DNA from 3 places in the Streptomyces sp. NPDC015171 genome. Region 3 is predicted to be linked to each of the others. Evidence: riboswitches for the same ligand, from Rfam matches in the RefSeq annotation. Region 3 holds a riboswitch; each other region holds the start of a gene.
The links. Region 3 has a riboswitch for cobalamin ahead of ACF073_RS40155 ((2Fe-2S) ferredoxin domain-containing protein). Riboswitches for the same ligand answer to the same signal wherever they lie in the genome.
Positions count from the first base shown of each region.

Region 1: it holds a riboswitch for cobalamin, as region 3 does, so the genes downstream of both, ACF073_RS38640 (CbtB-domain containing protein) here and ACF073_RS40155 ((2Fe-2S) ferredoxin domain-containing protein) in region 3, are expected to answer to the same signal.
Region 2: it holds a riboswitch for cobalamin, as region 3 does, so the genes downstream of both, ACF073_RS25215 (FecCD family ABC transporter permease) here and ACF073_RS40155 ((2Fe-2S) ferredoxin domain-containing protein) in region 3, are expected to answer to the same signal.

Region 1 is NZ_JBIBUO010000027.1:12,725-16,981, forward strand. It holds gene ACF073_RS38625 (enoyl-CoA hydratase/isomerase family protein) at 1-959, shown strand, start outside; gene mmsB (3-hydroxyisobutyrate dehydrogenase) at 956-1,852, shown strand; gene ACF073_RS38635 (enoyl-CoA hydratase) at 1,849-2,640, shown strand; cobalamin riboswitch at 2,716-2,853, shown strand; gene ACF073_RS38640 (CbtB-domain containing protein) at 2,892-3,104, shown strand; gene ACF073_RS38645 (CbtA family protein) at 3,127-3,879, shown strand; gene ACF073_RS38650 (hypothetical protein) at 4,004-4,257, shown strand, end outside.
Region 2 is NZ_JBIBUO010000009.1:256,464-260,720, reverse strand. It holds gene ACF073_RS25225 (ABC transporter substrate-binding protein) at 1-34, opposite strand, end outside; gene ACF073_RS25220 (ABC transporter ATP-binding protein) at 44-811, opposite strand; gene ACF073_RS25215 (FecCD family ABC transporter permease) at 814-1,869, opposite strand; cobalamin riboswitch at 1,978-2,113, opposite strand; gene cobM (precorrin-4 C(11)-methyltransferase) at 2,130-2,879, opposite strand; gene cbiE (precorrin-6y C5,15-methyltransferase (decarboxylating) subunit CbiE) at 2,876-4,138, opposite strand.
Region 3 is NZ_JBIBUO010000031.1:53,667-57,923, reverse strand. It holds gene ACF073_RS40165 (cobalamin-binding protein) at 1-159, shown strand, start outside; gene ACF073_RS40160 (DUF4430 domain-containing protein) at 172-660, opposite strand; cobalamin riboswitch at 815-950, opposite strand; gene ACF073_RS40155 ((2Fe-2S) ferredoxin domain-containing protein) at 1,030-1,428, opposite strand; cobalamin riboswitch at 1,489-1,611, opposite strand; gene ACF073_RS40150 (alpha/beta hydrolase family protein) at 1,710-2,579, opposite strand; gene ACF073_RS40145 (hypothetical protein) at 2,604-2,831, opposite strand; gene ACF073_RS40140 (class I SAM-dependent methyltransferase) at 2,801-3,397, opposite strand; gene ACF073_RS40135 (antibiotic biosynthesis monooxygenase family protein) at 3,526-3,864, shown strand; gene ACF073_RS40130 (NAD(P)-dependent oxidoreductase) at 3,861-4,257, shown strand, end outside.

The DNA of each region.
Region 1 (4,257 bases), on a different contig from region 3:
AGGCGCTGACCGCGTGGGAGCACGACCCGGACGTGCGCACGGTGGTCATCACCGGGGCCGGGGAGCGCGGCCTGTGCGCGGGCGGCGACATCCGCGCCGTCCACGACGACGCCCGCGACGGCGACGGCAGCGCCTCCGCCGCCTTCTGGCGCGACGAGTACCACCTCAACGCCCGCATCGCCCGCTACCCCAAGCCGTACGTCGCCCTCATGGACGGCATCGTCATGGGCGGCGGTGTCGGCGTCTCCGCGCACGGCAGCGTCCGCATCGTCACCGAACGCTCCCGGATCGCCATGCCGGAGACCGGCATCGGCTTCGTCCCCGACGTCGGCGGCACTTACCTGCTCGCCCTCGCCCCGGGCGAACTGGGCACCCACCTCGCGCTGACCGGCGCCCAGATCGGCGCGGGCGACGCCCTGCTGTGCGGCCTCGCCGACCACTACGTGCCCTCCGAGGCGCTCGGGCACCTCGTCGACGACCTCGCCGATCTGCCCGTGCACGACGCTCTGGCCCGGCACGTCCGGCCGGCGCCGCCGGCGCGGCTCGCGGCCCGGCGGGAGTGGATCGACGCCTGCTACGCAGGGGGCACGGTCGAGGAGATCCTGCGCCGACTGCTCGCCCAGGGCGGCCCGGACGCCAAGGAGGCCGCCGAGACCCTGCTCGCCAAGTCGCCCACCGCTCTCAAGGTCACCCTCGCCGCCCTGCGCCGCGCCCGGCACCTCGGCCCGCTGGAGCGGGTCCTCGACCAGGAGTACCGCGTCTCCTGCGCCGCCCTCGGCACCTCCGACCTGCTGGAGGGCATCCGCGCCCAGGTCATCGACAAGGACCGCGATCCGCACTGGTCCCCGGCCACCCTCGCCGAGGTCACCGACGCCGACGTCGGCCGCTTCTTCGCCCCGCTCGGCGACCGCGAACTCGGCCTCGCCGGATCCGACACCACCCCGGAGGCGGCCTGGTGAGCAGGACCGTCGCGTTCATCGGACTCGGGCACATGGGTGCCCCCATGGCCGCCAACCTGGTCAAGGCCGGGCACCGGGTGCGCGGCCACGACCTCGCGGCCGACGCCGTGGACGGCGCCGCACGGACGGGTGTCGAGGCCGCCGCCACAGCGGCCGAGGCGGTGGCCGGCGCCGACCTGGTCATCACCATGCTGCCCGCCGGACGGCACGTCCTGGACCTCTACGACACCCTGCTCCCGGCGGCCCGGCTCGGCACCCTCTTCGTCGACTGCTCCACCATCGACGTCGCCGACGCCCGCGCCGCCCACGAACGCGCCGCCGCCGCCGGGATGCGCGCCCTGGACGCACCCGTCTCCGGCGGCGTGGTCGGCGCCGAGGCCGCCACGCTCACCTTCATGGCCGGCGGGGGAGGGGCGGAGTTCGCCGAGGCACGGCCACTGCTGGAGGCCATGGGCAAGAAGGCCGTCCACTGCGGTGACGCCGGGGCCGGACAGGCCGCCAAGATCTGCAACAACATGATCCTCGGCATCTCCATGATCGCCGTCAGCGAGGCGTTCGTCCTCGGCGAGAGCCTGGGCCTGTCCCACCAGGCGCTGTACGACGTCGCCTCCACGGCGTCCGGGCAGTGCTGGGCCCTCAGCGTCAACTGCCCCGTCCCGGGCCCGGTCCCGGCGAGCCCGGCCAACCGGGACTACCGTCCCGGGTTCGCGGCCTCCCTCATGGCCAAGGACCTGGGCCTCGCGGCCAACGCGGTACGGGAGGGCGGGGTGCACGCCGAACTCGGGCTGCGCGCCGCCGAGGTGTACGCGGCCTATGCCGAACGGGTCGGCGCCGAGGAGGACTTCTCCGGCATCGTACGCACCATCAGGGAACAGAGCGGAGAGCACGCATGACCACGGAAGTACCCGTCGAGTACGAGACGATCCTCGTCGAACGCAGGGGCCGCACCGCCCTGCTCACCCTGAACCGGCCCAAGGCCCTCAACGCCCTCGACCTCCAGGTCATGCACGAGATGGCGGCCGCCACCGAGGCCCTGGACCGGGACCCGGACTGCGGCTGCATCGTGATCACCGGGTCGGCGAAGGCGTTCGCGGCCGGCGCCGACATCAAGGAGATGCAGCCGCAGGGCTACCTGGACATGTACCTCGCCGACTGGTTCGCCGCCTGGGACCGGCTCGGCCGGCTGCGCACCCCGACCGTGGCCGCCGTCGCCGGGTACGCCCTCGGCGGCGGCTGCGAACTCGCCATGCTCTGCGACATCCTGCTCGCCGCCGACACGGCCGTCTTCGGCCAGCCCGAGATCAAACTCGGCGTGATCCCCGGCATCGGCGGCTCCCAGCGGCTGACCCGGGCGGTCGGCAAGGCCAAGGCCATGGAGCTGTGCCTGACCGGGCGCACCATGGACGCGGCCGAGGCCGAGCGCGCCGGGCTCGTCTCCCGGGTCGTGCCCGCCGACGAACTGCTCAGCGAGGCCATGGCCGTGGCCGAGACCGTCGCGGGCATGTCGCTGCCGGTGGCGATGATGGCGAAGGAGGCGGTCGGACGGGCCTTCGAGACCACGCTCGCCGAAGGCGTCCGCTTCGAACGGCGGCTGTTCCACGCGGTGTTCGCGACCGCCGACCAGAAGGAGGGCATGGCCGCCTTCGCGGCCAAGCGCCCGCCGGAGTTCCGCCACCGCTGACCCACCCGGCACAGGACGGTGTCCGCCGGTGCGAGAGAAAGATCCCATCGAGCGGACACGGTCTTGGCCATGGTCCTGACACGCGGTACGGTCTGTGCGATATCGACGACGGTACTGCGGAAGCCGGTGGAAATCCGGCACGGTCGCGCCACTGTGTGCGAGAACCCCGGTGGGTGCTCGTGAGTCAGACCCGCGGCCGTCGTCCTGTGCACCACCGAGATGGGACGCGAGCTCCCAGAGGAGGTTCTGCCATGGCGCAGACCGTCGCCCAGCCGACAGCCACCACTCCCGCCAAGCTGCCGCTGAAGGCGATAGCTCCCTGGGCGGTCTTCTTCGGCATTCTCATGCTGGTCCTGCTGTACTTCGTCGGCGCCGAGCAGGGCGCCACGTCCGTGTTCAACGGCACGGACGTCCACGAGTGGGTCCACGACGCCCGCCACCTGCTCGGCTTCCCCTGCCACTGACGCGAGGGGACTCCGCACAGCCATGAACTCCGCAACCGTACGCAACCTCCTTGTGCGGGGCATGCTCGCCGGCCTCGCCGCCGGCGTGCTCGCCCTGATCGTGGCCTATCTCCTCGGTGAGCCGAGCGTGGACAAGGCGATCAGCTTCGAGGACGCCCACTCCCACGAGCACGAGATGGAGGTCGTCTCCCGCTCCCTGCAGTCCACCGCGGGCCTCGCCACCGGCGTCCTGGTCTACGGTGTCGCCTTCGGCGGCATCGCGGCGCTCGCCTTCTGCTTCGCGCTGGGCCGTGTCGGCCGCTTCGGCCCGCGTGCCACCGCGCTCCTGCTGTCGGGCTGCGCGCTGCTCGCCGTGTACGTCGTGCCGTTCCTGAAGTACCCGGCCAACCCGCCGTCGGTCGGCGAGCCCGACACCATCGGCAAGCGGACCACCCTGTACTTCCTGATGATGGTGCTCAGCGTCCTGCTGGCGGTCGGCGCCACCATCCTGGGCAAGCGCCTGGCGCCCAGCCTCGGTACCTGGTGGGCGACCGTCGCGGCGGTCGTCGCCTTCGCCGTGGTGATCGGCCTGGCCTACGAGTTCCTGCCGGTCGTCAACGAGGTCCCGGCGGACTTCCCGGCCGCCCTGCTGTGGCGGTTCCGGCTGTCCGCGCTGGCCATCCAGACGGCGCTGTGGGGCGGCTTCGGCCTCGCCTTCGGCGAGCTGGCCGAGCGGGTGCTGAACCCGGCCCCGGCGAGGGCCGCGAGCGAGCGGGCGGTTCCGGCCGCGCACTGATTCCATCCGGACAGCAGAGGGCCCTTGGGAACCATCCGAGGGCCCTCTCGCGTTCCCCGGACACCGAACAGAAGCACCGGACCGGCGGCTCGCGGAGCACTCAGGCGAGGAGCGGAGGAACCGAGTGGCCAGAACCCCCCAGCCGCGCCGCATCACCCTCGGTGGCCGCGAGGCGGTCGCCCTCACCGTGGCGGAGTACGAGCAACTGGTCGCCAGCCGACGGCAGATCGGCGGCCAGAGCGCCCGGGTCCGGGTGCTGGCGCAGCAGGCGAAGCGCACCGAACAGCTCCTGCACGACCTGGAGACACTGATCGGCACCCCCGGCGAGACCTGCCGGGGGCAGGCACAGCCCGCGCCCGCGAGGTGCCCGGACGTCGA
Region 2 (4,257 bases), on a different contig from region 3:
CGAGGCATACGGCGGCGGCGAGCAGCTTGCGCATGGGGGTCCTTCAGACGGTGGGCGGGAGCAGGTCGAACAGGAGCTGGAAGGCACCGGTCTCGGGGTGCCGTACGGGATGGGCGCGGATCCCGAACACCTCGGCCAGCAGCGCGGGTCCGAGGACCTCGTGGGGCGGCCCCGAGGCGACGATCCGGCCGCCGGCGATGACGTACAGGACGTCGCAGTGGGCGGCGGCGAGGTTGAGGTCGTGGAGCGCGGCCAGCACGGTCAGACCGCTGCCGCGGACCAGGGACAGGACGGTCAGCTGGTGCGCGACGTCGAGGTGGTTGGTGGGTTCGTCGAGGACCAGGACCCGGGGCCGCTGGGCCAGGGCCCGGGCGATCAGGGCCCGCTGCTTCTCGCCGCCGGACAGGCTGAGGAAGCCGCGGTCGGCGAGGTGGGTGACGCCGGTGCGGCTCATGGCCTCGGCGCAGATCTCGCGGTCGGCGGCGGCCGTGCGGTCGCGGTGCGGCAGCCGTCCCATGGCGACCACCTCGGCGACCGTGAAGTCGAACTCGGCCGCCGACTCCTGCGGCAGCGCGGCCAGGACGCGCGCGGCGGCCCGCGGGTCCATGGCGTGCAGATCGTCGCCGTCGAGGCGTACGGTTCCGCCGGCCGGCCGCAGGGCCCGGTACACGGAGCGCAGCAGGGTCGACTTGCCGCTGCCGTTGGGGCCGACGAGTCCGACGAACGCCCCGCTGTCCGCGGTGAGCCGGACGTCGTCGACGAGCCGTGCGCCGGCCGCCTCGATCGTGACGTGGTCGATGTCGAGTCGCATGCTCAGCGCCCTCCGAAGGCGTAGCCGCCGCGTCGCATCAGCAGCAGGAAGGCGGGCACCCCGACCACCGCGGTGATCACACCGACCGGCAGCTCGGCCGGGGCGAGCAGCAGCCGGGACAGCACGTCCGCCCAGACCAGCAGCACGGCTCCGGCGAGCGGGGCGACGGCCAGCACCCGCCGGTGGTCGGCGCCGACGAGCATCCGCACGACGTGCGGCACCATCAGTCCGACGAACCCGATGGCCCCGCTGACCGCGACCACGGTCCCGGTCACGGCCGCGGTGACGAGGAACAGCTCCCGGCGCAGCCGCGAGGGCCGCACCCCGAGCGCGGCCGAGGTCTCGTCGCCCATGGCGAGCGCGTTGAGGGATTCGGCCCGCCACCGCAGCCAGGCCCATCCGGCCAGCACGACGGCCGCGGCGAGCGGCACCCGGGACCAGGTCGCGCCGCCCAGGCTGCCCAGCAGCCACATCATCGCCGACCGGGCCGCCTCGCCCCGGGCCGCGCCGAACACCATGACCGTGGTGAGCGCCTCGAAGCCGTACGCCAGTGCCGTACCGGTCAGGATCAGCCGCAGCGGGGTCAGTCCGTGCGGCGAGCGTGCCACGGCGTAGACGAGCGCCATGGCCGCGAGTGCCGAGGCGAACGCCGAGGCCGACAGCGCCCACACCCCGAGTCCCGCGAACGCGCCGAGGAGGATGACGGCGTTGGCGCCCACCGCCGCGCCCGAGGAGATGCCGAGGACGAACGGGTCGGCCAGCGCGTTGCGGACCATCGCCTGCACGGCCACCCCGACGGCCGAGAGCCCGGCGCCGACGACGGCGGCGAGCAGCACCCGCGGCAGCCGGATCTCCCAGACGATGGTGTAGCCGGCCGCGTCCCGGGCGGGCAGCGTCGCGCCGGTGAGCCCCGCCCACAGGAAGCGCAGCACCTGCGCCCCGCCGATCCCGGCGGCCCCGAGCCCGACACCGCACACGAGGGAGAACAGGAGCAGCAGCCCGAGGGCCAGGCTGAGCGGCAGCACGGGTATCCGGCTGGGGGCCGTACTTCGGCGCACGGGAGGGGCCGTCCTTCACACGGGCCGCCTGCTGGACGTCGAGGAGGAGACAGCCCGTACGTCCGTGCCGGCTGCCCGGTCCCTTCTCGCAGTCCACGGCGAGCAGTCAACGGGTCGATGGACCTCCGCGGGCGATCGGGCTCGCGCGGCGACCGTCGGAGCGGTCGCCGTGCACACCGTTGCGGGTCAGCGCCGGACTCTCACCGGACTTCCCCCACGGGAGGCGAGGGGAGCCTAACAAACGGCCCCTGGCGTCCTGTTCAGCAGATGTGCCGCTCCCGCTCCGGCGAGTACAGGTGGCTGTCGCGGAACTGCTCGGCGCCGAGCGTGCGCCCGACCATGATCACCGCGGTGCGCAGCACGCCCGCCTCCTTCACCTTCTGCGCGATCTCGTCCAGCGTGCCGCGGATGATCAGCTCCTGGGGGCGGGAGGCGTAGGCGACGACAGCGGCGGGGCAGTCGGCGCCGTAGTGCGGCAGCAGTTCCTCGGCCACGCGGTCCGCGTAGCGGGCGGCCAGGTGCAGCACGAGCAGCGCGCCGCTGCGGCCGAGGGTGGCCAGGTCCTCGCCCTCGGGCATGGCGGTGGCGCGGTGGGCGACACGGGTGAGGATGACCGTCTGGCCGACGGTCGGCACCGTCAGTTCGCGCTTCAGGGCGGCGGCAGCGGCGGCGAAGGCGGGCACGCCGGGGACGACCTCGTAGGGCACCCCGGCGGCGTCGAGGCGGCGCATCTGCTCGGCGACCGCGCTGAACACGGAGGGGTCCCCGGAGTGCAGCCGGGCCACGTCGTGGCCCTCCTCGTGGGCGCGGACCAGCTCGGCGGTGATCTCGTCCAGGTCGAGCTGGGCGGTGTCCACCAGGCGGGCGTCCGGCGGGCACGAGTCGAGCAGTTCACGCGGGACGAGGCTGCCCGCGTACAGACAGACCCGGCAGGCGGCCAGCGTCCGGGCGCCGCGCACCGTGATCAGGTCGGCGGCGCCGGGGCCGGCGCCGATGAAGTACACGGTCATCTGTCTGCTCCAGGAAGGGGGGTGACGGGCTTGCGGACGGCCCACTGGGTGACCGGCATGGCCTGCCGCCAGCCGGTGAAGCCGCCCACGGGGACGGCGTGCGACACCGCGAGCCGCACCAGCTCGCCGCCGTGCCTGCGGTAGGCGCCGGCGAGCAGCGCCTCGGACTCCAGCGTGACGGTGTTGGCGACCAGCCGCCCGCCCGGGGGCAGCGCCGCCCAGCAGGTGTCGAGGAGAGCGGGGGCGGTGAGTCCGCCGCCGACGAACACGGCGTCGGGCGTGGGGAGTCCGGCCAGGGCGGCGGGGGCGGCACCGGTGACGACCCGCAGTCCGGGCACCCCGAGCCGTTCCGCGTTGCGCAGGATGCGCTCGGCCCGCACCGGGTCGCGTTCGACGGTGACGGCCCGGCACGCGGGGTGGGTGCGCAGCCACTCGACGGCGATCGAGCCGGACCCGCCGCCGATGTCCCACAGCAGTTCACCGGGTGCGGGGGCGAGCGCGCCGAGGGTGGCGGCGCGGATGTGCCTCTTGGTGAGCTGCCCGTCGTGCTCGTACGCCTCGTCCGGCAGCCCCGGTACGGCGCCCAGGCGCAGGGTGTCCGGTGCCCGGCGGCACACGACGGCGACGACGTTGAGCGGGTCGCCGGGCGGCTGCGTCCGCTCCCAGTCGTCGGCGGTGGTCTCCGTGCCCGTCCGTTCCCGGTCGCCGCCGAGCTGCTCCAGGACCCGCATCCGGCTCGGCCCGAAGCCGCGGTCCCGGAGGAGGGCGGCGATCTGTGCGGGCGTGCCGGCGTCGGCGCTGAGGACGAGCAGGCGCCGGCCTTCGTGCAGGGCGGCGGCGAGCCGGGCGGCGGGCCGGCCGACGAGCGTGACGACCTCGACGTCCTCCAGCGGCCAGCCGAGCCGGGCGGCGGCGTAGGACACGGACGACGGGTGGGGCAGGACGCGCGGCTCGGCGCCTTCCTCGGCCAGGGCGCGTCCGATGCCGTAGAACATCGGGTCGCCGCTGGCCAGCACGGCGACGCGGCGGCCGGCGTGCTCCGCGAGCAGCCGGGGGACGGCGGGGCGCAGGGGCGAGGGCCAGGCGACGCGCTCGCCGGCGCATTCGGGCGGCAGCAGGTCCAGTTGGCGCGGGCCGCCGATGAGGATCTCGGCCCGGCGCAGCGCGGCGCGGGACGGCTCGGGGAGCCCCGGCCAGCCGTCGGCCCCGATCCCGACGACGGTGACGGTGGACGGCGGGCCTGGTCGGGCGGGGGTCACTGCTGGATACCTCGGAGTGCGACGGGGACGGCAGAGGGCGCACTCTACTGGGCGCGCGCCCACCCGGCGGAGTCCGGGTTCACATCAACAGCGATCTTATTGCACACTGTTTGCAACAA
Region 3 (4,257 bases):
CGGTCGGACCGCGTCGTGGTGCTGGACGGCCCGTCCTTCTTCAACCGGCCCGGGCCGCGGGTGGTGCGCGGGGCGGAGGTGCTGGCCCAGGTCCTGCACGGGGTGCGGGCCGGGGAGCCGGTCACACCGGCCGAGGTGGTCGCGTTCCCCGGCCGGTGACTGGGGCGGGGGTCAGAACGCCGTCCAGGTGAACGCCACCGCGTCTCCGGCGTTCAGCTGGAACTGGCAGCCGCCCACCGGGGTGGGGGTGCCGTTGACGGAGATGTTCCAGTAGGCCGCGCCACCGCCGCTGACCTTCTTGATGGTGTCGACGGAGAAGTCGTCGAACGAGGCGTACCAGGTGCCGTCCCAGCGGAAGTGGTGCTTGCGGGCGGCGTCGTCGAGGGCCGCCGTGGGCGTCGGCACGGCCGAGGGGTGGGCGGCGCCGTTGGTGCCGTCGCATCTGTGGGTGCCGCCGGTGGCGGTGGTGACGTCATGTCCGCGGGTTCTGATCTTTCCCTTGAACAGCAGGCCGTCCGGTCCGTTCACGGTCAGGGTGACCTTCACGGGGGCGTTCGTGCCGGGCGCGCTGTGGGCGTGGGCGGTGGCGGGCATGGCGGCCAGCGCGAGTCCGAGAGCGGTCGCGGCGAGCGCGGTGCGGTGTGCGGAGGTGCGGTGCACGGTGGGAGCCTTCCGGTGGAGGGCGGTCCGCGGCCCGTCACCGAGCGAGCGGCCCCGGGGCGGGGGACGGCGGGACCCGCGCACGGGACGGCACACCGGCCCCGGGGCACCGGGACGAGGCTCTCGGCTTCGCGCTGCGGACCATGACAGTGGGAAGCGGTTCACGGCACGCGCCGGGTGCTCCGACTCGCGGCCGGCCGGCCGCACACGGTTGCAGGTCAGCGCCGGATTCCCACCGGCTTCCCCCGGTCACGCACCTATGCGGTCGTGGTGCGGACGGTTCACGCGCGTACGCCGATCACGTTCGTCACGGCGCATGGCGCGAACCGGCCCGATTCTAGGGTGATTTGACGTCCTTGAGCCAGGTCTTCACGCCTCGTCGCGCCGCCCCGGCGCGGTGAAGGCGTAGAGGTCGAGGATCTCCGGCAGGGGGGCCACGCCCGGCCCGCCCGCCCGGACCCAGCCGACGATGTCCTCGGTCGCGTCCTGGTCGTTGACGAGTCCCAGCCAGACCGGCCGGCCGCCGGCGGCCCGCCCGGCGGCGGACGGCTGGACGACGATGACATTGGCCTGGTCGCACACGTCGAGGCAGTCGGAGATCCGCACCGGTACCTCGGCGCGCAGCCGCGCGGTCTGCGCCGCGTGGTCGATCCCGGTCACCTTGGGGCTGCCGCAGCAGCAGTCCCGGCACACGACGACCCGGCACGGCGCCGGGCCGCCCCCTGCCACGGCCTCGGCCGGCGTCTCGTCCAGCGGTCCTTCGGGCATGCCGCACCACTCCCCTCCCGGGGAGATCCGCCCCGGTGTCGTGTGAGGAGGCGACCGCGTGAGTCTCCTGGCTCCCGGGGCGCGGCTCGTCCGGCCTTCCCACCCGGGTCCGGGTGGTGGCCTGCCGGAACGCGCTCACCGGTCACAGTGGCGGGACCGCGCCGGATTCACACCGGCTTCCTCGGACCGCCGTCGCCCTATGTCGTCGATCATCATCCCATCGCCGGTACCGCCCCCGTCACCCGGCCGCCGGACAACAAGAGGTGTCCGGCGGCGGCAGGTCAGCTCAGCTGCCGCAGGAAGAAGGCGGCGGCCTCCCCGCCGACCCGCAACCGGGCATCCGGGTCGGCGGGTCGCGGCGCGAAGAAGTCGTCGTGGCGCACCCCGGGACCGGCCGAGCGACCGCTCGCCGTGGGAATGTGTTCCAGGTACGGCCTGGTGTCGACGTCGTACGGGGTGACGGTGTCCGCACCGCCCCAGCGGATCTCCACCGGCACCCGCACGCCCGCCAGGCTCTCCGGCGTCACTAACGCGCCGACTCCCGGGGCCACTTGGAAGACGGCGCGCACGCGCCGGTCCGTCAGGTCCGCTCCCGCGGCGTCCAGCGCGTGCCGCGTCGACTCGTCGTCCGGATGCTTCGCGCGCAGCGCCTCCAGCACACCGGGGAACTCGGGGATCTCCGGCGGGGGCACCGCTCCGGTCAGCAGGGCCCGCACGACGCGCGGATCGACGCGGGCCCCGGCGAGGGCGGCCGCCGTATAGGCGCCGACGGAGAAGCCCGCCGCGCCGACCGGGCCGAGGGGCCGCTCCCGGGCGAGCGCGTCCAGGGCGAAGGAGACGTCCCGGGGCCGCTCCCACACATGAAGGAAGCCCTCCGGCTCGTAGCCGTCGACGAAGTTGTTGCCGTGGTGGTCCAGGGCGACCACGCGCAGGCCCGCCTCGCACAGCGGTCGTACCAGCCACTCCATGTCGCCGCCCGAGCCGCCGGTGCCGTGCGAGACGACGACCAGCGGGGCCGGCTCGGCGGCCGGACGGTCCGGCTCCCACTGGTAGAGGCGGACGGGACGCGGACGCCCCGGTTCTCGAAGGTCGGGGCGCAACTCGTCGTACAGCACACGTATGACGGGCTGTTCCCGGTCGGTGAGCGTCATGGCGGCATCCTACGAAGCCGTTGATCACCCGCCGGCGGGCCCGCCCAGCCGCGCCGTCGCGAGGTGGATCCTGAACGCGCGGGGGACGACACCCTCCGGTGTGGTGATGTCGCGCACCTCGGCGACGAAGTCCGCGCGCAGCCGCTCGACGGTCACCGCGTCGAGCGGGCCGAGGTCGTAGAGTCCGGAGACGGCCGCCCAGACCCGGGCGACCGGGCCGCTCAGATCGATGGGAACGGTCTCCCAGTCCACCGGGCCGAAGCCCGCCGGAGCGAGGACCTCGTCGAGCCCGTCGCGGCAGCGTGTCCTCCTGTCGCCCGGCGCCGGGATGCGTCGCGTGACGGGCGTCCTCTCGACCGTGCTCCGCAGCAGCGCGAGGAACCGCTCATAGGCCTCTCCGCCCGCGGCCCGCCGCCCACCACGCAGGCCGGCACCCCTCCGGGGGACAGCACGCGGGCGATCTCGGCCATGACCAGCTCGATCTCCCCCATCAGCATCAGGGCCATGGGGCAGACACAGGCGTCGAAGCCGTCGTCGGCGAAGGGCAAGTGCCTGGGCGCGGCCCGTCTCCAGCCGCGCCCCGGCGAGCGCCGGTCGGCGTCGTGCCGGCGCCACGGAGTCCGCGGACAGGTCGAGTCCGGCGAGGCGGTGCCGTTCGCAGGGAGGCGTGTCCGGTCTCTCCCCGGGCGGCGCGCGACGCGTTCCCGGGCGGCCGGCCCGGAGCCCGGACTCAGCCGTCCGGATGAGGCGCGGCAACCCGTTCGTGGGCGGCCGTCCGCCCCCCGGCGCCCGGGGGGCGGAGGAGGCTCGCGACTCACCCGATGTGACTAATGACGGAACGTGCACCCCTTGTCCCCACTGGCCCCTCCCCCATTCGGAGTTGCAGCCGTACGGGCGACATGAGTCCTTGGAGTCGTGTCCTGCCGGATCTCAATCAGGAGGAGACATGGGCACCAACCACAAGGGCCATTCGGCCGACAAGCTGAGCGTCGTATTCGCCGTCCGGGTGATCGAGGGCGGCGAGCAGGGCTTCCTGGAGCTGTACGAGGACCTCCGGAAGTCGGTGGCCGGCTCCCCCGGCCACATCGTCGAGAGGCTCGGCGAGCCCGCCGACGACTCCCGTCAGTGGGTGATCACCAGCGAGTGGGAGTCGGCCGAGCACTTCTTCGCCTGGCAGCAGAGCGAGGAGCACCGCGAGCTGGTGGCCCCGCTGCGCCAGTGGGTGGACCAGCGGCAGTCACTGCGGTTCCGGATCGTCAAGGAGACCAAGGGGGTGGCGTCGTGACACGCACGACCCACGGCCCCGTAGCCGTACTCGGCCTCGGCACGATGGGCGCCGGCCTGGCCGGCCGCCTCCTCGACCAGGGCATACAGGTACGAGTCTGGAACCGTACGGCGGACCGGACCGCTCCGCTCGCCGAGGCGGGCGCCCACGTCGCCGCGCACCCCGCCGACGCCGTGGCCGGCACGAGCGCCGCCATCTGCGTCGTGGCCGACGGCGAGGCGCTCGGCGCCGTGCTGCGCGGACCCGACGGGGTGCTGGCCAAGGGCCGCTACCCAGGTGTCCTGATCTGCGCCAGCACCGTCTCCCCCGAAGAGGTCGTCCAGATCGCCGGCGACGCCCCCTCGGTCCTGGACGTCGGCATGCTCGGCAACCGCGACCACGCCCGGGACGGAG